4 regions of the Labrys sedimenti genome follow, and region 3 is predicted to be linked to each of the others. Evidence: predicted binding sites of a transcription regulator. Region 3 holds the regulator's gene; each other region holds the start of a gene.
The links. Region 3 encodes LexA, which represses DNA repair genes until DNA is damaged. Its sites were predicted from a motif close to TGTTCNNNNTGTGTTCNG; they were not measured.
Positions count from the first base shown of each region.

Region 1: the regulator LexA is predicted to act here: its motif matches at 1,590-1,607, upstream of recA (recombinase RecA).
Region 2: the regulator LexA is predicted to act here: its motif matches at 2,921-2,938, upstream of U1R88_RS02670 (2'-5' RNA ligase family protein).
Region 4: the regulator LexA is predicted to act here: its motif matches at 3,199-3,216, upstream of U1R88_RS10460 (ImuA family protein).

Region 1 is NZ_JAXOUF010000001.1:165,327-170,418, forward strand. Features, by position in the region: gene U1R88_RS00755 (porin) at 1-432, shown strand, start outside; gene U1R88_RS00760 (NAD(P)-dependent oxidoreductase) at 503-1,420, opposite strand; gene recA (recombinase RecA) at 1,737-2,810, shown strand; gene alaS (alanine--tRNA ligase) at 3,128-5,092, shown strand, end outside.
Region 2 is NZ_JAXOUF010000001.1:577,441-582,532, forward strand. Features, by position in the region: gene U1R88_RS02645 (AraC family transcriptional regulator) at 1-592, opposite strand, end outside; gene U1R88_RS02650 (SDR family oxidoreductase) at 688-1,437, shown strand; gene U1R88_RS02655 (ArsR/SmtB family transcription factor) at 1,626-1,955, shown strand; gene U1R88_RS02660 (SRPBCC family protein) at 1,952-2,419, shown strand; gene U1R88_RS02665 (GFA family protein) at 2,435-2,848, shown strand; gene U1R88_RS02670 (2'-5' RNA ligase family protein) at 2,974-3,582, shown strand; gene U1R88_RS02675 (YdeI/OmpD-associated family protein) at 3,603-4,202, shown strand; gene U1R88_RS02680 (amidohydrolase family protein) at 4,382-5,092, opposite strand, start outside.
Region 3 is NZ_JAXOUF010000001.1:1,121,786-1,126,877, reverse strand. Features, by position in the region: gene U1R88_RS05480 (calcium-binding protein) at 1-1,400, shown strand, start outside; gene U1R88_RS05475 (TOBE domain-containing protein) at 1,617-1,823, shown strand; gene U1R88_RS05470 (pentapeptide repeat-containing protein) at 1,935-2,618, opposite strand; gene lexA (transcriptional repressor LexA) at 2,647-3,369, opposite strand; gene U1R88_RS05460 (molybdopterin molybdotransferase MoeA) at 3,482-4,702, opposite strand; gene moaC (cyclic pyranopterin monophosphate synthase MoaC) at 4,699-5,092, opposite strand, start outside.
Region 4 is NZ_JAXOUF010000002.1:866,853-871,944, forward strand. Features, by position in the region: gene U1R88_RS10450 (error-prone DNA polymerase) at 1-618, opposite strand, end outside; gene U1R88_RS10455 (Y-family DNA polymerase) at 654-2,372, opposite strand; gene U1R88_RS10460 (ImuA family protein) at 2,287-3,099, opposite strand; gene U1R88_RS10465 (SulP family inorganic anion transporter) at 3,337-4,821, opposite strand; sul1 at 4,891-4,946, opposite strand.

The sequences.
Region 1 (5,092 bases), 960 kb from region 3:
GGTGCCTACATCGCGGCCGAAGCCAGCTACGCGGACGGCGCCGTAAAATATCTCGGCGTCGGTGGTTCCCAGCCGAATGGCTCGTCCACCCTCGGCTTCGGCGGCGTGGACGCCTACATAACCAACGGCACGATCCATGATCTCGACAGCGCCAAGGGCTTCGCCGTGCAGGGCGAGGCCGGTCTCAACGTGACCAAGAACCTGCAGGCCATTCTGTTCGGCGGCTATCTGCACTTCGACGCACCGCGCATCGCCTCCAACATCACCGACAATTTCAACTACTATGTCGTTGGCGGGCAGGTGAACTACACCGTCGTCAAGGGCTTCATTGCGGGCGCCGAAGTCTGGTACCAGAACAAAGATCCGGAAGGGCTGAACAGCAAGACGGTCGACGCCGTCGGTGCCGGCGTGCGTCTGCGCCGCACCTTCTGATCCGGCCTATACAGGTGGAAACAAGAACGCCGCGCCCGCAAGGGCGCGGCGTTCTGCCTGTGATGTCCGGTCAGTTCTGGTTGGCCGGGACGAGATCGGTGCCATTCAGGCGGCCGATATAGTCGGTGAGCATCGGCACATAGCGCTCGGCGCCGCCGGCGGCCATCGCCACGCCGAACGAGTTCTTCACCGCATTGCCGATCGGATTGACCAGCCCGGCGGCGTCCGCCATCGCCTCCAGATAGGTCAGGTCCTTGAAGGCATTGGCGATGGTGAATTTGTGCGCATTCTCGTCGCCCTCCAGGACCCAGCGTGAGAAGGTCTGGTAGAAGCCGCAATCCATGCGCCCACCGCGAATGACGCTGTCGAAGCGCTTGGGCGTGATACCGACCTTCTGCGACAAGGCGAGGGCCTCCGCATAGAGAGCGGCATAGCCCAGCGACACGAAGTTGTTGAGCAGCTTCATGCGATGACCATCGCCCGTGCCGCCGATATGCACGATGCGTCCGGCCCAGGTTGAAATCACCGGCTTGAGGCGCTCGAACAGGGCGTCGCTGGCGCCGATCATGGTGTCGAGCGTGCCTTCCCAGGCCTCCTTTGGCGTGCGGCCGAGCGGAGCATCGGCGTAATCGATGCCGGCCTCGGCGAGTTCGGCGGCAAGCGCCAGGGTGGAGTTGGGGTCGGAAGTCGAGCAGTCGACGACGACGGAACCAGGCTTCAGGCCGGCCTTCAGCCCGTCAGGGCCCCGTATCAGCGCTTCGACCTGCCGCGAACCGGTGACGCACAGGAAGACGATGCTGGAAGCCGCGCCTACCTCGCGCGGCGTCTTGGCTTCCTTGGCCCCGCGCGCCACCAGATCCTCGACGGGCGCGCGGTTGCGATGCCCCATCACCGTCAGTGCGTAGCCCTTCTCCACGATGTTCTTGGCCATGCCATGGCCCATATAGCCGACTCCGATGAAGCCGACGCTCTCCTGCCTATTCGTCATTGCAATCGTCCCGTTTCCTGTCCCGCATATCCGGAGCGGGTTGCCGGCGCATCCTGCCGGCAGGGAGTGTGGACGGGGAGGGCTGTGGGGCGCAAGCCTGAACGGCGCAATGGTATGATGATTTATCGCAAGCTCGCCCGGTGATCAGCCTTTGTTAAATAAGAAATTTGAGAACAAAAATAGAACTTGCGTTAATTAGAACAAAATGGGTACATAGCGCCACGGGGCTTCGAATTGCGACAAGGTTGCAGCCCGGTGTTGGAAAATGATTGGTCCGGATGACGAATCCGTTCGTGCTTGATAGGGAAACGGGCATATGAGTCAGACGCAGCTGCGCTTGGTCGAAGGAAGCTCCATGGACAAGACGAAGGCGCTCGACGCCGCCCTATCACAGATCGAACGCTCCTTCGGCAAGGGTTCGATCATGCGGCTCGGCAAGGGCACCAAGACGATGGAGGTCGAGGCGATCTCCACCGGTTCTCTTGGTCTCGACATCGCCCTCGGTGTCGGCGGCCTGCCCAAGGGCCGGGTCATCGAGATCTACGGGCCGGAATCCTCGGGCAAGACCACGCTGGCGCTGCACTCCGTCGCCGAAGCCCAGAAGCGGGGCGGTGTCTGCGCCTTCATCGATGCCGAGCATGCGCTCGATCCGGTCTATGCCCGCAAGCTTGGCGTCAATCTCGACGAATTGCTGATCTCGCAGCCCGACACCGGCGAGCAGGCGCTGGAAATCTGCGACACGCTGGTACGCTCGGGTGCGATCGACGTGATCGTGATCGACTCCGTGGCGGCGCTGACGCCCAAGGCCGAAATCGAAGGCGAGATGGGCGATGTGCAGCCCGGTCTGCAGGCCCGACTGATGAGCCAGGCTTTGCGCAAGCTGACGGCCTCGATCGGGCGTTCCAACTCGATGGTGATCTTCATCAACCAGATCCGCATGAAGATCGGCGTGATGTATGGCAGCCCGGAAACCACCACGGGCGGTAACGCACTGAAATTCTACGCCTCCGTCCGCCTCGATATCCGCCGTATCGGCGCGATCAAGGACAGGGAAGAGGTGGTCGGCAACCAGACCCGCGTAAAGGTCGTCAAGAACAAGGTCGCGCCGCCCTTCAAGCAGATCGAATTTGACATCATGTATGGCGAGGGCGTCTCGAAGGTGGGCGAACTGATCGACCTCGGCGTCAAGGCCGGCGTGGTCGAGAAGTCCGGTGCCTGGTTCAGCTATGAGAGCCAGCGCCTCGGCCAGGGCCGCGAGAACGCCAAGCAGTTCCTCAAGGACAATCCGGATGTTGCCGACAAGATTGAGGGCCAGATTCGCCAGAATGCCGGCCTGATCGCCGAGCGCATCCTCGACAATATCGATCCGGCGGACGCCGGGGACGATTGAGGCTCGTAGCCGCCAGGAGCGGCGAGTGGCGTGCTTCACGAAATAACCCGCCTGTTGGCCCCAACAGGCGGGTTTTTCATGGATGAGCGCCTCGACAGGCCGGAACAGCCTCGCTACAACGCCCCACCACCATGCAAGTTCCTCTTGATCGAGCCACAGGCTCGATCAAGAGGAACTTGCAAGAATTCAAGCACTTGCAGAATATCTCGATATTGCCCATTCGTGGGCAATATCGAGATATTCTGCTTAGGATGCTGGCCAAGCCGATAGGAAGGGACCAGCGAAACAGGCGATTGGGCCAAATAGGCAAATTGGGCATGAGCGGCGTCAACGAGATCCGATCCACCTTCCTCGACTATTTCGTGCGGAACGGCCACGAAGCCGTGGCATCCTCACCGCTGGTGCCGCGCAACGATCCGACCCTGATGTTCACCAATGCCGGCATGGTGCAGTTCAAGAATGTCTTCACCGGTATCGAGAAGCGTCCCTATTCTCGGGCCGCGACTTCGCAGAAATGCGTGCGCGCCGGCGGCAAGCACAATGATCTCGACAATGTCGGCTATACGGCCCGGCATCACACCTTCTTCGAGATGCTCGGCAACTTCTCCTTCGGCGACTATTTCAAGGATCGCGCCATCGAGCTCGCCTGGAACCTGATCACCAAGGATTTCGGCCTGCCGGCCTCCAAGCTCCTGGTGACGGTGTTCTCCGAGGATGACGAGGCCCATCGGCTGTGGAAGAAGATCGCCGGCCTGCCGGATGACCGCATCATCCGCATCCCGACCTCGGACAATTTCTGGCGCATGGGCGATACCGGTCCCTGCGGTCCGTGCTCCGAGATCTTCTACGATCATGGCGATCACATCTGGGGTGGTCCGCCCGGTTCGCCGGACGAGGATGGCGACCGCTTCATCGAGATCTGGAACCTCGTCTTCATGCAGTTCGAGGAACTGGTGGGCGGCGAGCGCGTCAACCTGCCTCGGCCCTCGATCGATACCGGCATGGGTCTCGAGCGCATCGCCACCGTTCTGCAGAACAAGCACAACAATTACGACATCGATCTCTTCCAGGCCCTGATCCGTGCCTCGGTCGAGGCGATCGGCGTGCCGGCCGAAGGGCCGGCGCTGGCCAGCCACCGCGTCATCGCCGACCATCTGCGCGCTTCCTCCTTCCTGGTCGCCGACGGTGTGCTGCCGTCGAATGAGGGCAGGGGCTATGTCTTGCGCCGGATCATGCGCCGCGCCATGCGCCATATCTCCCTGCTCGGCGCCAAGGATCCCATCATGTGGAAGCTGGTGCCGGCGCTGGTGCGCGAGATGGGCGCCGCCTATCCCGAACTCGTGCGGGCCGAGGCTTTGATCAGCGAGACCCTGCGCCTGGAGGAGACCAGCTTCCGCCGCACGCTGGAGCGCGGTCTGGCCCTGCTCGACGCGGAGACCCTGAAGCTCGGCGACGGGCAGGTCTTCTCGGGTGATGTCGCCTTCACCCTCTACGACACCTATGGCTTCCCGCTCGACCTGACCCAGGATGCGCTGCGCGCGCGCAACATTTCGGTCGATCTCGAAGGCTACCAGGCCGCCATGCAGCAGCAGAAGGCCAAGGCCCGCGCCGCCTGGGCGGGATCCGGCGATGCGGCGACCGAGACCGTCTGGTTCGGTTTGCGCGAACAGGTCGGGGCCACCGAATTCCTCGGCTATGAGACGGAGACCGCCGAAGGCGTCGCCCTGGCCCTGGTCAAGGACGGCAAGCCGGTCGACCGCATCGGCGAAGGCGAGAAGGGCTTCCTCATCCTCAACCAGACGCCGTTCTACGGTGAGTCCGGCGGCCAGCAGGGCGATACCGGCATCGTGCAGGCTGGTGGCCTGAGGGTGGCGGTGACCGACACCCAGAAGAAGCTCGGCGATCTCTTCGTGCATGCCGTCACTGTCGAGGAAGGCACGCTCAAGGTTCAGGAGCCGCTCGAACTCGTCGTCGATCATACCCGCCGTTCCGCGATCCGGGCCAATCACTCGGCCACGCATCTTCTGCATGAGGCGCTGCGCCTGACGCTCGGCGATCACGTCGCGCAGAAGGGCTCGCTGGTGGCTCAGGACCGCCTGCGTTTCGACTTTTCGCATCCCAAGCCGATCTCGGACGAGGAGATCAAGGAGATCGAGGACCTCGCCAATGCCGTCGTGCTCGACAACAGCGAGGTGACCACGCATCTGATGAGCGTGGACGACGCCATCGCCTCCGGCGCGCGCGCGCTGTTCGGCGAGAAATATGGCGACGAGGTCCGCGTC
Region 2 (5,092 bases), 540 kb from region 3:
GAGCTGGGTCCCGCATGCCGCTGAGGAGGCCTGCAGGCATCGCCCGATTGCCGATGCTGCGCCAGCGAAGAGCCTCGACCAGCAGCGCTTCGAGCATGCGACGGACAATCAGCTCCTTGCCCGGGTAATCGGTCGCGCATTCCTCGGCGAGCAGATCAATGAGACGGCCGAGCCGTGTCGTTCGTCCCTCCGAAGCCGGAATGTGAATGAGGCCGGGCAACAGTGCCAGCAGGAGCGGTGCATTCACCCGCTCGAATGCGAAGGTGCCACCCAGGGCAACAAGGTCCGGCGCGCCTTCCGGTTCGCCATGCCGGATCGCTTCGTTTCGCGGTTCCACCGGTATGCAGTCGATATCCGGTTCGCTGGACAGGGAGAATGCGGGCGTTGTCGGAAGGAGCACGAAATCTCCCTGAGCAAGCCGGAACGGCTCTTCGCCGACGAATCTCAGCCAGGCCTGCCCCTCCAATATGATCGTGAAACCGGGCGCGTCATGGGCCCGATAGCTTACGCCCCAGCGGCCGCGCGCAGTGATCGGCTTGGAGATGGCGGCCGTCGGCCGGAGCAGGCTTATGATGTCGCTGAGTGGATCCATTTTGGACGGTTGGTAATTATTTATGGATAGTAAGTTATATATCGTCCAAATCGGCTTGTCTATCTTGCGGCATCAAACGCAAGGAGACAGGCACTATGGACAAGACGATCCTCATCACCGGCACCTCCTCGGGCTACGGCAAGGCCACTGCCGAGCATTTCCTGCAGAATGGCTGGCATGTCGTCGCTGCGATGAGACGCCCCGACCCGACCATTCTTGGCGCTCAATCCGACCGGCTGCGCGTATTGCCGCTGGATGTCACCGATGAACAAAGCATCGTTGCGCTGGCGGATGCTGCGGGCCCGATCGATGTACTCGTGAACAATGCCGGCGTGGGCGGTGTGGGCGCGTTCGAAGCCATGCCGATGTCACTGATCCGCCAGCTCATCGAGACCAACACGATCGGTGTCATGGCCATGTGCCGGGCAGTCATTCCGCAAATGCGTGCACGCCGTGCAGGCATCATCGTCAACGTGACATCGAGCGTGACGCTCGGGGAGTTTCCGCTCGCTGCCGCCTACACCGCATCCAAGCAGGCAGTCGAAGGGTTCTCGGGCTCGCTCGCTCATGAACTCGGTCATTTCGGAGTGCAGGTCAAACTCGTCGAGCCCGGCTATGCGCCGACCACGCGGTTCGGGGCCAATGCCATCGTGCCGGTCGAGGATTTGCTCCCGCAGGACTATGCCGAGTTTGCGAAGCCAATTCTTGAGGCCTTCGCGAAGCCGGCCATGACCACGCGGGAGAGCGATGTTGCCCAGGCTGTGTGGGCCGCTGTCCACGACACCTCCGGCCAGCTCCGTTTCCCCGCCGGGCCGGATGCCGTAGCTCTGGCGCAAGCACGCTGACCGAGTTTCGCTCCAGACTTTGGAGAGGAGCGCGACGAGCGCCTGCTCGACATGCCTGTATTGGGGGCAACGCTCTGGGCCGTTGAAGGGGCAGGCCGCATCGCATTCCAGGATGCCGAGATGCCGTTTCCTGTAGATTTAGAAACATTAGTGTTGACTAATTCATTAGTATTTGCTAATTGATAATCATGACAGAGACAGCTGCCATCGATACCGTTATGCGCGCCCTCGCGGATCCGACAAGGCGAGCCGTGTTCGAGCGGATCGTCGGATGCGACGAGATTACTGTCGCCGAGCTGACACAGGGGAGCGGCGTCACGCAGGGCGCGGTTTCCCAGCACCTCAAGGCGTTGAAACAGGCGGGGCTCGTCGCCGAACGTCCGGAAGGGCGGAAGGTCTATTACCGGGCCGAACCCGGCGGCCTCGAGCCGCTAGCCGATTGGATGAGCCATTACAGCCTGTTCTGGCGCCGGCGCTTCGCCAATCTCAGAACCCTCTTGAAGGAGATCGACCCGTGAATGATCAAGCCCTGGAGCCGGATACGCAGGAGATCGTGGTCGACGAGATCTTCCCGCATGCGCCGGAAACCATCTGGAAGGCCCTGACCTCAGGCGACCTCATCGCGCGCTGGATGATGGCGCCCGCCGATTTCGTCGCGGTGGAAGGACAGCGTTTCACCTTTCGCACCACGCCGGCCGGTGCCTGGGACGGCGTCATCCATTGCAGGGTACTGGACGTGAAGCCGAACGAGCGCCTCGCCTATGCCTGGCAGGGCGGGGACGAGAACAATGCGGGCTATGGCTCGCGGCTCGATACGGTGGTGACCTGGACGCTGGAGGCCGCCGAGGGCGGGACGCGGGTTCGCCTCGTCCATTCCGGCTTCGTCATGCCCAGGAACGAGACGGCCTTCAGGAACATGGGCGAGGGCTGGAAGAAGGTCCTGCGCAACCTCGGCACCGTCGTGGGCGGCAGCAAGGACTGAGGCGAGGAGGACGAGATGAGCAAGGCCTATACCGGCGGATGCGCCTGCGGCGCGATCCGCTACGAGATCACTGCCGATCCGGTGTTCAGCAATGATTGCCAGTGCCGCGACTGCCAGCGCGAAAGCGGCACGGGGCATCAGTCCCACCTGACCTTCCCGCGGCAGAATGTGACCCTCACCGGGGAAGGGCGGCCCTGGGAGATGGTGGCCGACAGCGGCGTCAGGAAGAACCGCTATTTCTGCCCAACCTGCGGGTCTCCGGTCTATCTGACCTTCTCGTCCATGCCGCAATTCTTCGCCGTTCGTGCCGCGAGCCTTGACGAGCCGAGCCGCTACAAGCCGCAGGCGGTGACCTATACCAGCGGCGGCTATGAGTGGGACCACCTCGATCCGGCCTTGCCGAAATTCGAGAAGATGCCGCCGAGGTGAGGAAATTGGCCGGGCAGCACTAGGGTGGCAGCCATCAGCCGCCTCGCAACCAGATACAATTCGGTTGACCATTGTTCTCTTTTTGTTCTAATTCGGGCTATGCCGATCGAGAACGCGAGGTCATCATGCAGTTGGCGTTTGAGTTCTATGGCGAGCTTCCGCGTGGGCCAGTGCGAGGGGAGAGATTGTTCTTCGCGGTGTTTCCTGCCGCAGAGGATGCGCTTCGGATCGAACGATTCAGGCAGGATTTCCTTGAGGCGAACCATTTCCGCGGGAGCATGTTGCGGCAGGACCGCTTCCACGTCTCGCTCCACCATATCGGCGACTTCAAGCGGCTCAAGTCGCCGCGCACCTATGCGGCGGAACTAGCCGGCGATCTCGTCCAATTGCCCGCTTTCGAGATAACGCTCAATGCTATCAAGAGTTTTGGCACGATCCCCAAACGGGGCAGGGCACCGAGTTATCCGCTCATCCTGTGCTGTGAAGGGGCAGCCCTGTTCGAGCTCCATGAAATACTGGGTGCGGCCATGACCAAGTTGGGGATGCGTGCCTTTCCGGATTTCACCCCACATCTGACCCTTTCCTACGGCGAGTGGCCAATATCGGAACAGCAAATCGACCCGATCTCTATTCGGGTCGCAGATTTTTGCATGGTTCACAGCAGGTTGGGGAAGAGGGAATATCGGATCATTAAGCGCTGGCCTCTCGTCCAGCCCAAGCCGCTCCTGCATTGACCCAAGCGTGAGGAACCCCGATGCCGCCCGTCACCGTCGATCCCGCCAAGATCCGTGAATTCGCGGATGCCGACAGCTTCCATGCCTGGCTTCGCGACCATCACGACAGCGAAAGCGAAGTCTGGATCAAAATCCACAAGGTGGGCTCGGGGCTCGCCTCGATCACGGCCAAGCAGGCGATCGACGTGGTGCTGTGCTGGGGCTGGATTGACGCGGTGCGCAAGGGGCTCGACGAGCGCAGCTTCCTGCAGCGCTATACGCCGCGCGGGCGCAAGAGCATCTGGAGCCGGATCAATGTCGACAATGTCGCCCGTCTGGTCGCCGAGGGGCGCATGACCGAACACGGGTTGAAGCAGGTGGAGGCCGCCAAGGCGGACGGCCGCTGGGATCGGGCCTATGGGAGCGGCAAGGATCTCAAAATTCCCCAGGATCTGCAGGCCGCGATCGAGGCCGAACCGGATGCGCTGCAGATGGTAAGCGCGCTCAGCGCACAGAACCGTTTCGCATTGGCCTTCCGCATGCACAACACCAAGACCGAGGCCGGGCGGAAGAAGAAGATCGAGGCCTTCGTCGCCATGCTCAAGCGCGGCGAGACGATCTATCCGCAATCGAGGAAATGAGGCGGCAGCGCCTGCGAATGAGGGACTGGGCCGGCAATGGGAGCGTGTCATTCCCGGCCGAGCGTAGCGAGGGGAAGGGAAGCTAGGGGGCTGAAACCGCGCCCCGCCGCTCCTGGATTCTCTTTCCGCCGCCTGCGGCGGCGCCGGGAATGACGGGTCGAGCTTTATGCGACCTGGTATCAGATCGGCAGTGTCTCGACCACGACGCCGTTCTCGGCAACGACCACGCCGCCTCGCAGCACGAGCTTGCGGGGCGGGCGGTTGATCACGGCTTCCTCGACGCTCGGCGTGTCGATGACGACGAGATCGGCCGGCGCACCCGGTGCCAGGCCGTAGCCGGCAACTCGGAGAGCCTTGGCCGGCTCGACGGTGGCAAGGTCGAGTGCCATGCGCAGATCCTCGTTGGCGTAGAATTCCTGCCGGGAAGCGACGATGGCGGCACGATCGAGCATGTCGCCATTGCCGAAGGGAGACCAGCAGTCGCGGATGTTGTCGGAGGCCGCAAACAGGGTGACGCCATGGCTGCGCAGCGCCTTCACCGGCGGTACCGGCACGGCGGCCGGGCTCGATGTCATGATCGCCACGCCGGCGCGCGCCAGGGCCTCCGCGGTGCGGCCGAAGCTCTCCGGAGACTGATCGCCGAGGGAAAAAGCATGGCTCACCACCACACGCCCCTGCAGGCCGAGCGCCTCGGTGCGGCTGGCAATGTCGCGCAGCTCGGAGCCACCGGTTTCGCCGCCGTCATGCAGATGGATGTCGACCCCCTTGCCGTATTTTTCGGCGAGGGCGAAGACGATGTCGAGCTGGCCTGGCACGTCATGGTCGAAACCAGCGGGATCGAGCCCGCCGATCAGGTCCGCACCGGCAGCGAGGGCCGCATCGAGGAGGTC
Region 3 (5,092 bases):
ATACCGTCACGAATACTGGGGAGATCGATGGTTCGATCTTGATCAACGAGGGCAAGAATGCCGTTACGAACTCCGGCATTGTAATTGGAAATGATCAACTCCTGACTTTCGCAGATGATAGTCAGCGGGATATCCAGGTTTCGATAGGCCTCTGGCAAGGCAATAGCACCATCAAGAATTCAGGAAAGTTGTACGGGACGATACTTGGAAGTTTGGGAGCCGACGTCATCAGCAATACGGGGTTGATCGTCGGCGACGCGGCCTATGGCTATGACGCCGGAAGCGACCAGTACTTCCAGGGCGCGTTGGACCTCGGCGCCGGCAATGACAGCCTTACCAACGGCAAGGAGATCGATGGCGCCGTCTGGCTGGGTACGGGTGATGATACGGCGACCAACACCGGCGTGATCTACGGTTTCATTTCGGCTGGCGACGGCAACGACAAGATTACCAATTCGGGCAGCGTCGACGGCATCGATCTGGGCGAGGGTGTCAACACCCTCACCAACAGCAAGACGATCTATAGGGGCGTCTATGGTGGCGATGGCGGCAATACCATCACCAACAGCGGTACCATCTACGGCGATGTCCAGACCGGAGCTGGCAACGACAAATTCACCGAGTCCGGTGCCGGTCTGGTGACCGGCGATTTCTATCTGGGGGCGGGCAACGATACCTTTGTCGGTGGCGCCAGTGTCGAATATGTCCACGATCAGGCCGGTAACGACATATATGGCCTCGGTGCGGGCAATGACGTCTATTTCGCCTCCAACGACGGCGGTACCGATAAGGTGGACGGCGGCACCGGGATAGACGTCTTCGCTGTTGCTTCTGATACGACGGACCCCCTCAATATCAATCTTGGCACCACGGCGGCTCTCGGCTTGAATGCTCAGACCGCAACCTTCGGCACATCCGGCGGCAGCGAGAATGTGAAGGGTTTCGAGATCGTGTGGGGCACTTCCGGCAATGATACTATCGTCGGTGGAGCGATCGCAGAAACGCTGCACGGCAATGACGGCAACGACATCATTGCCGGCGGCGTTGGGGCCGATATCCTCTGGGGGGAGGGCGGCAACGACATTTTCAAGCTGCTGGGTGTCAAGGACAGCGGATTGACCCGGGCGGCAACCGACACGATCATGGACTTCACCCAAGGCGAGGACAAGATCGACCTCAGCAGCATCGACGCCAACAGTTCGGTAGCCGGTTTTCAGGAGTTCCACAGCCTGATCGCCAATAGCGATTTCACCGGCTCGTCGGGTGAACTGCGTTATATCTTCCAGGGTGGGCAGACCATGCTCCAGGGCGATATAAACGGTGACAAGAAGGCGGATTTTCAGATCGCGATCCAGGGCACGGTCAATTTGCAAAGCAGCGACATCATCGGTCTTTCCTGAGCATCGGCTGTACCGCGTCTGAGCGAGAAGGCGGCCGCCCCTACGGGCCTCTGCCCGCAATTTTCAGGGTAACGGCCGCGCGTTTTGAGGCGGTTACCCTGATCGTGTCGCCGTCTGGAAGGGGCGGCGGACACACCAATTTCACCAGTATTTGCCGGTGGACATTGCTTCGAGAATGATGATGATCGCGTTTTTCGCGTCGCCAAGGGAAGTTTCATGAAAATCAGCGCCCGCAACCAGATCAAGGGTACGATCAAGAGCGTGACGAAAGGGCAGACCACTTCCCATATCCAACTCGAGGTCAACGGTACCATCATTACCGCGTCGATCACCAACGAGGCCGTCGACGACCTCAATCTCAAGCCCGGCCAGAACGCCTATGCCGTCATCAAGGCCTCAGATGTCATGATTGCAGTCGACTGACCTGCCTTCCCGTTTCATGCCGACTTTCGGCAGTGCTCGGGCGGATAGTGGTTCGAGCACCCCTGGTTGTCTGATGTCGAGCCGATGAGCCTGTAAATTCCGGACGTTTTGTCAGGCAATCCGCAAGCCCAGTTCGGCCAGCAACTGGCCGGCCTGGCCTTTCGAGATCGTAGCGCCCTTGAAATAGAGGGCATCTCCCAGCCTCAGTCCACCGAGATCGGCGCCGCGCAGGTCGGCCCCCTCGAAGCGGGTGTCGGCCAGATTCGCATCGCGCAGGCTGCATTCCTCGAAGGTCGCCTCGCGAAAGTCGCATTGGCGTAAATCGGCCTGGGTGAAGTCGAGACGACGCAGCACGGCCTTGCGGAAGGAAAAGGCCGGCAGTTTGGCCGACATCAGCAGAACCTCCTCGAAAACCAGCCCCAGCGCCGAGATCTCCGAGAGGTCTGCGCCCGTCAGCTTGCAACCGATGAATGTCGCCGAAGCCGCCTTGGCACGCCGGAAGCTGGTATTGCTGTAATCACCGGTGCGGAAGTTCGCTTCCTCCAGATCCGTGCCACGGAAATCGGCGCCGCTCGCCTTGCAGTTGCGCCAGAGCGTATTGGCAAGCTTGGCGCCGACCAGCTTGGCGTTTCTAAGGATGCAACGCTCGAATACCCAATGAGAGAGATCGAGACGCGAAAGATCGCACTCCTCCATCTCGCAATCGACGACGGAATGGGGAAGCTTCGTCGCGACTAGGTCTTCGACATCGCGGCGCTGCAGGCTGCGGTTCGCGATTGCGCGAAGCGCACTCATGACCGGCAGGCCTTGGCGTCGGCCACACTCAGTAGCGACGGAACAAACCGACCAGCTTGCCCTGGATCTGCACCCGGTCGGGCCCGAAGATACGAGTTTCATAGGCCGGGTTGGCAGCCTCCAGTGCGATGGAGGCTCCGCGCTTGCGCAGGCGCTTGAGCGTGGCTTCCTCGTCATCGATCAGAGCCACGACGATGTCGCCGGTATCGGCATGGTCCTGGCGGCGGATGAGTACGGTGTCATTGTCGAAGATACCGGCCTCGATCATGGAATCGCCACGGACCTCCAGAGCGAAATGATCGCCGGAGGACAGCATTTCCGGCGTGACGCTGATGGTGTGGCTCTTGGACTGGATGGCGGAGACCGGCGTGCCGGCGGCAATGCGCCCCATCACCGGGACAAGGACCGGCCGGCCGACCTCGTCGTCAATTTCAGGCCTGACGGGGCGCACCTTGCCGAGATTGCCCTCGATCACATTGGGACGGAAACCGCGCTGGGAAGAGGCCAGCGACAGGCCGCCACCGCTCGGTACTGCCGATTCGGGCAGGCGCACCACTTCGAGCGCTCGAGCGCGATTGGGCAGGCGCCGAATGAAGCCACGCTCTTCCAGCGCCATGATCAGGCGGTGAATGCCAGACTTGGACCTGAGGTCCAGCGCTTCCTTCATCTCGTCGAAGGAAGGAGGCACACCCTGTTCTTTCAGGCGCTCATGAATGAACCGAAGCAATTCATGTTGTTTCTTGGTCAGCATGGCTATCCCGTCGTGGCGGCCGCGAATCACGGTGAAGGTGTAAACAAAACAAGAACAGTGCTACATGTTCCTACTGTGTTCTGCAACAATGAAGTTCAGGTTAAAGACGTGGTCAATAGCCTGCCGTGCGGAGATCGATGATCTCGCAGGTCTCACCCGCCTTTGCTTCGGGTGCGAAGGGCGGCCGGATCACCAGGCAATCGGCATGCTGCATCACGCTGACGAGCGACGAATCCTGCAATGTTAATGGCTCCACCTTGAGGATGTCTGACGTATCGTCAAGCAGGAAGCGGGCGCGAATATAGTCCTCGCGAATATCGTTGGCCGGCCAGGAACGGGCAAAGACGGCCTTGCGGCGTGGCGGGCCTGCGTCGGAACGGCCAAGCAACGTGCGCAGCAGCGGCACAAGAAAGAGGACGCCGCAAACCACGGAGGAGACCGGATTGCCCGGCAGTCCGAGAATGTGCATGGCACCGAGCCGCCCATGCAGCAGCGGCTTGCCTGGCCGCATCGCGATTTTCCAGAAGCCGAGCCGCATGCCTTCGCGGGTCAGTGCGGTCTGGATCAGATCGTGATCGCCGACGGATGCGCCGCCGATGGTGACGAGCACATCGGCCTTTTCGGCGCGAGCTCGCTTGATGGCGGCTTCCAGGGCCGGAAAGTCGTCGCTGGCGATGCCGAGGTCGAGCACTTCGCCGCCTTCGGCTTCGACGAGGGCGCGGATGGCGAAGTTGTTGGAGGCGACGATCTGGTTCTCGCCGATGGCTTGGCCGGGGAGCACCAGTTCATCGCCGGTGGCGAGGATGGCGACCTTGGGGCGGCGATGGACGGGCAGGCGAGGGTGGTTCATCGCCGCTGCAAGGGCAATGTCGCGGGGGCCGATGACGGTACCTGGTGCCAGCGCTTCCTTGCCTTCGGCAAAGTCCAGGCCGCGGGCTCGGATATGCTGGCCGGGCTTGGCCGTGGCTTCGACGAGGACCTGGTTGCCCTCCCGGCGGGTCTGCTCCTGGATCACCACCGTGTCGGCGCCATCCGGCACGGGGGCACCCGTGAAGATGCGTACCGCCTGGTTCTCGCCGACACGACCGGCATAGCCATGCCCCGCCGCCGATTCGCCGATCAATTCGAGGACAGCACCCTCCTGGGCATCCTGCCCCCGCACGGCATAGCCGTCCATGGCGGAGGCGTTGAAGCCCGGCTGGGTTCTGAGGGCCGTGATGCCCGAGGCCAGGACACGGGTCCGCGCTGCGTGCAGCGGTACGGTTTCGACCGGGAGCGGGCTCACGCCGGCAACCACCTTGGCCAGCGCGTCCGCGACGGGAAGCAGGCTCATGGATTTTCCTCCGCATGCCAATCGCCGGATTTGCCGCCGGACTTCTCTATGAGCCTGATCGCCTCGATGCGCATGCCCCGGTCGGCAGCCTTGACCATGTCATAGATGGTCAGGCAGGCGACGGAAACTGCGGTCAGCGCTTCCATCTCCACGCCGGTCTGTCCGGCGACCTTGGCTGTCGCCCGCACCGTCAGGCCGGGCAGAGCGGTATCGGGCTCGATCTCGACGGCGACCTTGCTCAGCAACAAGGGGTGGCAGAGTGGGATGAGCTCATGCGTCTTCTTGGCGGCCATGATACCGGCGATGCGAGCGGTCGCGCGGACGTCACCCTTCTTGGCATCGCCCGACAAGACGAGATCGAGCGTCGCGCGCTGCATCACCACGCGCCCT
Region 4 (5,092 bases), on a different contig from region 3:
GAGCACGTCGTTGACGGCGACCATCGGCGCGCCGATCCTCTCGCCCAGCTCGGCGATCAGGCCGAGGCGGCGGGCCTCGTCTCCTCTGAGGCGGTGGCAACCGGCGAGATAGACGGAGCCCGGCGCTGCCTCGGCGAGCCGGCTTGCCCGTTCGACGAAGAGGGGATCGGGCGTGTCGGGCGGCAGCACGATCAGTCTCTGCCCCTCGCAGGCGGCGAGAATGGCTTCGAAGCCGAACTGGCATTCGCCTTTCGCGCGCACCATGCGCTTGTTGTTGTCGCTGAGCAGGCGGCAGAGCCGGCCATAGGCCTCGCGGTCGGTGGGATAGGCGATGACCTCGAAGCCATCCATGGTGACGAGGCGCACGCCGGGCAAATAGCGCAGGGACGGATGTTTCCTGGCCTCGCGCAGGGCCCGGACCACGCCGGCGAAGGAGTTGCGGTCGGCGATGCCGATGCCGGCCAGGCCGAGCCTCTGGGCCTGCCTCACCATGTCCTGCGGGAAGGAGGCGCCGCGCAGGAAGGAGAAATTGGTGGTGACGGCGAGCTCCGCATAGGCCGGCGGGACAGGCGCCGGCAAACCCGCAGGGAGCGCTTGGTCCTTCACCCTGCCGGACATGGCGGCATAGCCGCTGCCGGCTTCCCTCTCATATCTCATGCCAGCAGCCCTCGCAGAGACCAGCTCTGCCGGCCGTCATGGCAGAGCCAGAAGCGCTGGCCGGTCTGCGTCTCGGCGACGTAATAGTCCTGGTAGGTCGGCGCGGGCAGCAGGACGCTGCGCTCACGCGTGGCTTCGGTGTCCTCGAAACGGTTGCGTTTCTGACTCCTAGGGCTCTCGCTGTCGGGGAGGGAAGGCGCTTCCTCCCCCAGCTTGCCCCAGCCATATTCCTCCTTGCCCGGTTTGTCGGGCAAGGTCGGGGCCGCCGCCTCCCACCAGGGGCCGGCGATGCGCTCCGGTCCCTGCAATGCGGTGATGTGGTGGGAAGAGCCGCGCCAGCGGACATGATCGGGCAGGCCGTCCGGACGCGTGGCGAGGATCTGCAAGGGCTCGGGCTGATCCAGGAACAAGGGCGGTCGCTGATGCGAGCCATCGGCTGTCGACCAAGCCGGTTCGGGATCGGCGGCATCGCGCGCCTCCTCGGCAAAGGCCGGATCGTGCCGGGCGACGGGGTGAAGCCGCCGCACGCTGCCGGGGCCAAGGCGCTGGCGAAGGGCGTCGATCAACTCGGCCCGGCGTTCGGCGGCATCGGCCGGCGGTACATCCCGGCGTCCTTCCTTGAGGGACAGGCGGTTCTGACGCTGGCCGAATTTCTCGGTGACGGTCGCGGTCAGGCTGATGGTCTCGAAGCCGAAGCCGGCATCGATGGTCTCGCCCAGCCGTTCCAGATCGAGCTCGACCAGCCTGGCGACATGGGCTGGATCGCGGGTGGCGGCGGCGAGACCGATATGGATGGTGCGCACCTCCCCATCGACCCGGAACAGGCGTAGCTGCAAGGCGCGTGCCGCCACGCCGCCGGTGACGAGGGCGGGAACCAGGTCCTGCATCAGGCGGGTGACGACATGCACCACGGCTGCCTGGCTCACCACCGGCTCGAGGAGCTGGCGGCTGCGATGATAGAGCGGCGGCGGCTCGATCAGGGCAAGAGCTTCCTCGCGCCGCCCCATGGCCTGGTCGAAGCGCTTGAGCAGGATCGCATCGAAACGCGCGGCGAAGGGCGCGCGCGGCTTGCCGATGAGATCGCCGATGCGGGTGAAGCCGAGACGGCGCAGGGTCTGGACTGTTATGTCGCCGAGGCGAAGGGCGGCCAGGGGCAGATCGGCAAGAGCCGGGCCGGGATCGCTGCCCTCGGCCAGAAGGGTGCCATTCTGGGCATGGAAGCGGGAGAGAGCCCAGGCGGCGCCCGGCGTGTCGGCCAGCGCCACGCGCGCGCCGAGGCGAAGGTGGCGCAGGCGCTTGACGATGTCGGCGAGGAGTGCCTGTTCGCCGCCCGCCAGATGGCTGGCGCCGGTGATGTCGAGGAACAGGCCGTCGGCCCCGTCGGCCTCGCGATAGAGGGCCACGGAGGGCGTATAGCGCATGGCCCACAGGCCGAGCCGGTGCAGGGCCCTGCCATCGGCCTCCGGCATGGCCGGCCGCGTCTGCAGCCCCGGTACCTTGGCTCTCGCATCGGCGACCAGCCCGCCCGCCGCCAGGCCTTCGGTCTCGGCCGGCTTGCTGGCGGCTGAAATGCGCGGGCCGCCGGCGGCATCGACCGTCAGGACGAAGGGATAATGGCCGTCGATCGTATCAGGCGACCTTGGCGTGTTGCTCTGGGCGACGAGAAAGCGCTGGATCGGCCAGCGTGGCAGATAGATCGAGACGATGCGAGGCATGGTCATACTCCATGAGCCAGGATCCGCTTTGCCCGTTGCGGCTGCGTTCGAGCCGAACATGCCAGCGCCAAGCGGTGAGAAGGCCGAAACGATCGCGCGGACCTGCGGCCGCGCCGATGCGCCAGCGGGTGATCGCGGCCAGGGAAGGCGCTGCGAGGGGCGGACGCAGAAGGAAGAGGGGGCAGGGGGCGGAAGCTGCCGCGAGCTGGAGGCGGCGGCTGGAGGCGGCGTCCATGCCGCCGCCTGTCACGGCTGCCACCGCCGCAGCGGCGCCGGAGCGCAGGATCTCCTCCATGGCCCAGGCAGCCTCGGTCTCGTCGCCGGCCGTGACCACGACCAGTCCGGTGGGATCGAGGCCGAGGGCGTTGAAGCCATGGCCGTAAAACCGTCCCAGGCCGGCCATGCCGCGCGGCGAGGTCACCAGCCAGATCGTCCCCTTGGCCTGTCGCAGGCACAGGCGGGAGGCGAGGAAACCCAGCGCGCTGCCATTGTCGAAAATGGTTTGCGGCGCGATTTCATGCAGGCCGTCCAAGGCGAGGCCGCCGCCCGGCAGGCGTGCGTCGATCTCCCCGATGCCGAAAGGCAGCACGCCGGCATCGGCATGCACATGATCGAGCCGGGGCAGCAGAGCACGTAATTCCGCCAGCTTCTCGGCCCGTTGGCCGGGGAGAGAACATCGCGATTCCGCGGGATCGCGATTTCTCTCCAGCCCCCTGTTCTGACACATTTTCTCAGCCGAAAAGGCTGTCGGCTTTTCTGGAAAATGCTTTGGAATGAGGGGAGGAGGAACGCGTATCGTCATGGCTATGATCCGTTTCGCTCAGACTAGAACAAAACAAGAACATTTCAAGCAGAGTCTTTGATCGCGCTCCATTGGACCGGGAAAGAGCCCGGCATGGTAAAGGGACTCTTCCGTCACGAGATGGCAGAGTCCATTGATTTTGAAGGCCTTGCGAAGCGCGCCTCAATGCGAGGGCAGGGAGCGGGCCTGGCTTTCCTTGTCGTGCACGGCGAAGCGCTCCACCAGGGTGGCGCTGGCCTCGTTGAGGCCGACGATCTCGACCTCGCGGCCGTGGCGGCGCGCCTTGAGAACGATGCGGTCGAGTGCGCCGACCGCCGAGATGTCCCAGAAATGCGCCGCGCCGACGTCGATGACGATCCGCTCGACGGGTTCCTGCACGTCGACGGCATCGCTGAAGGTGCCCGCCGAGGCGAAGAAGATCTGCCCTTCGACCCGATAGACGCGTTCCTTGCCGTCGGGCGAGAGGGTCGAGCGCACGCGGCTGAGGCGTGAGACCTTGCCGGCGAAGAACACGCCCGACAGGAGCACGCCCACCAGCACGCCTTTGGCGAGGTCCGCCGTCGCCACCACGGTGCCGACGGTTGCCAGCATCACCACGGAGGAGGGCATGGGGTTGCTGCGCAATTGCAGGAGCGAGCGCCAGGAGAAGGTATTGATCGAGACCATGATCATCACCGCCGTCAGGGCGGCGACCGGCACGACGGCGAGCAGGTCCTGCAGTGCCACCAGCAGGATCAGCAGGAAGCCGCCGGCCACCAGCGAAGACAGGCGACCGCGGGCGCCGGAGGAGACGTTGATCACCGACTGGCCGATCATGGCGCAGCCGCCCATGCCGCCGAACAGGGCCGAGGCCATGTTGGCGATGCCCTGGCCGGCGCATTCGCGGTTCTTGTTGCTCGGCGTATCCGTCATGTCGTCGACGATCTGCGCGGTAAGCAGGGATTCGAGCAGGCCCACCGCCGCCAGGGTGAGCGCCATCGGTGTCAGGATCCGCAGCGTCTCCAGCGTCAGCGGCACTTCAGGCAGGCCGAAGCTCGGCAAGGCGGAGGGAAGCTCGCCCAGATGGGCCACCGTGCGCACATCAAGCCCGAACCCCCAGGCGATGGCGGTGAGCACGGCGATCGCGACCAAGGGCGCCGGAATGGCCTTGGTCAGATAGGGAAACAGATAGATGATGGCGAGGCCGAGGGCGATCAGGCCATAGGTCGCCACCGGCACATGCACGAGCTCGGGCAGCTGGGCCAGGAAGATCAGGATCGCCAGGGCGTTGACGAAGCCCGTCATCACCGACTGGGAGACGAAGCGCATCAGCCGGCCGAGCTTGAGAAAGCCGGCGATGATCTGGAAGACGCCCATCAGGATGGTGGCCGCGAAGAGATATTGCACGCCGTGGTCGCGCACGAGGCCGGTCATCAGCACGGCGGTGGAGGCGGTTGCCGCCGAGATCATGGCCGGGCGCCCGCCGGTGAAGGCGATCACGCAGGCAATCACCACGGAGGCGTAGAGGCCGACCTTGGGGTCGACCCCCGCGATCACCGAAAAGCCGATGGCCTCAGGGATCAGGGCGAGGGCGACGACGATGCCGGAAAGCACGTCGCCGCGCGGATTGGAAAACCATTCCCGGGAATAGGCAGACAATCTGTTCATGAGAAAATTCGCAAGGGACATGCGTCCATACCCGATGAAGCGGGTTGGATGATGCTGTCACGACATTTGCGTTATCCGGCGGATCGGCGGCCGGAAGAGCCACCCGGAATTTCACCGGGTCCTTCTGAATGGCCATCTTCTAGCGGCAAGGCGCAGGCCGAGGCAAGGCGAAAGGTAGCACTGGCCGCAATTTTGTTGCGAATAGCAGCAAAACATAAGCTTGCTCACACAGAAACTATTCGCGAAAAACAACTGTCGCGAAAGATGGCTG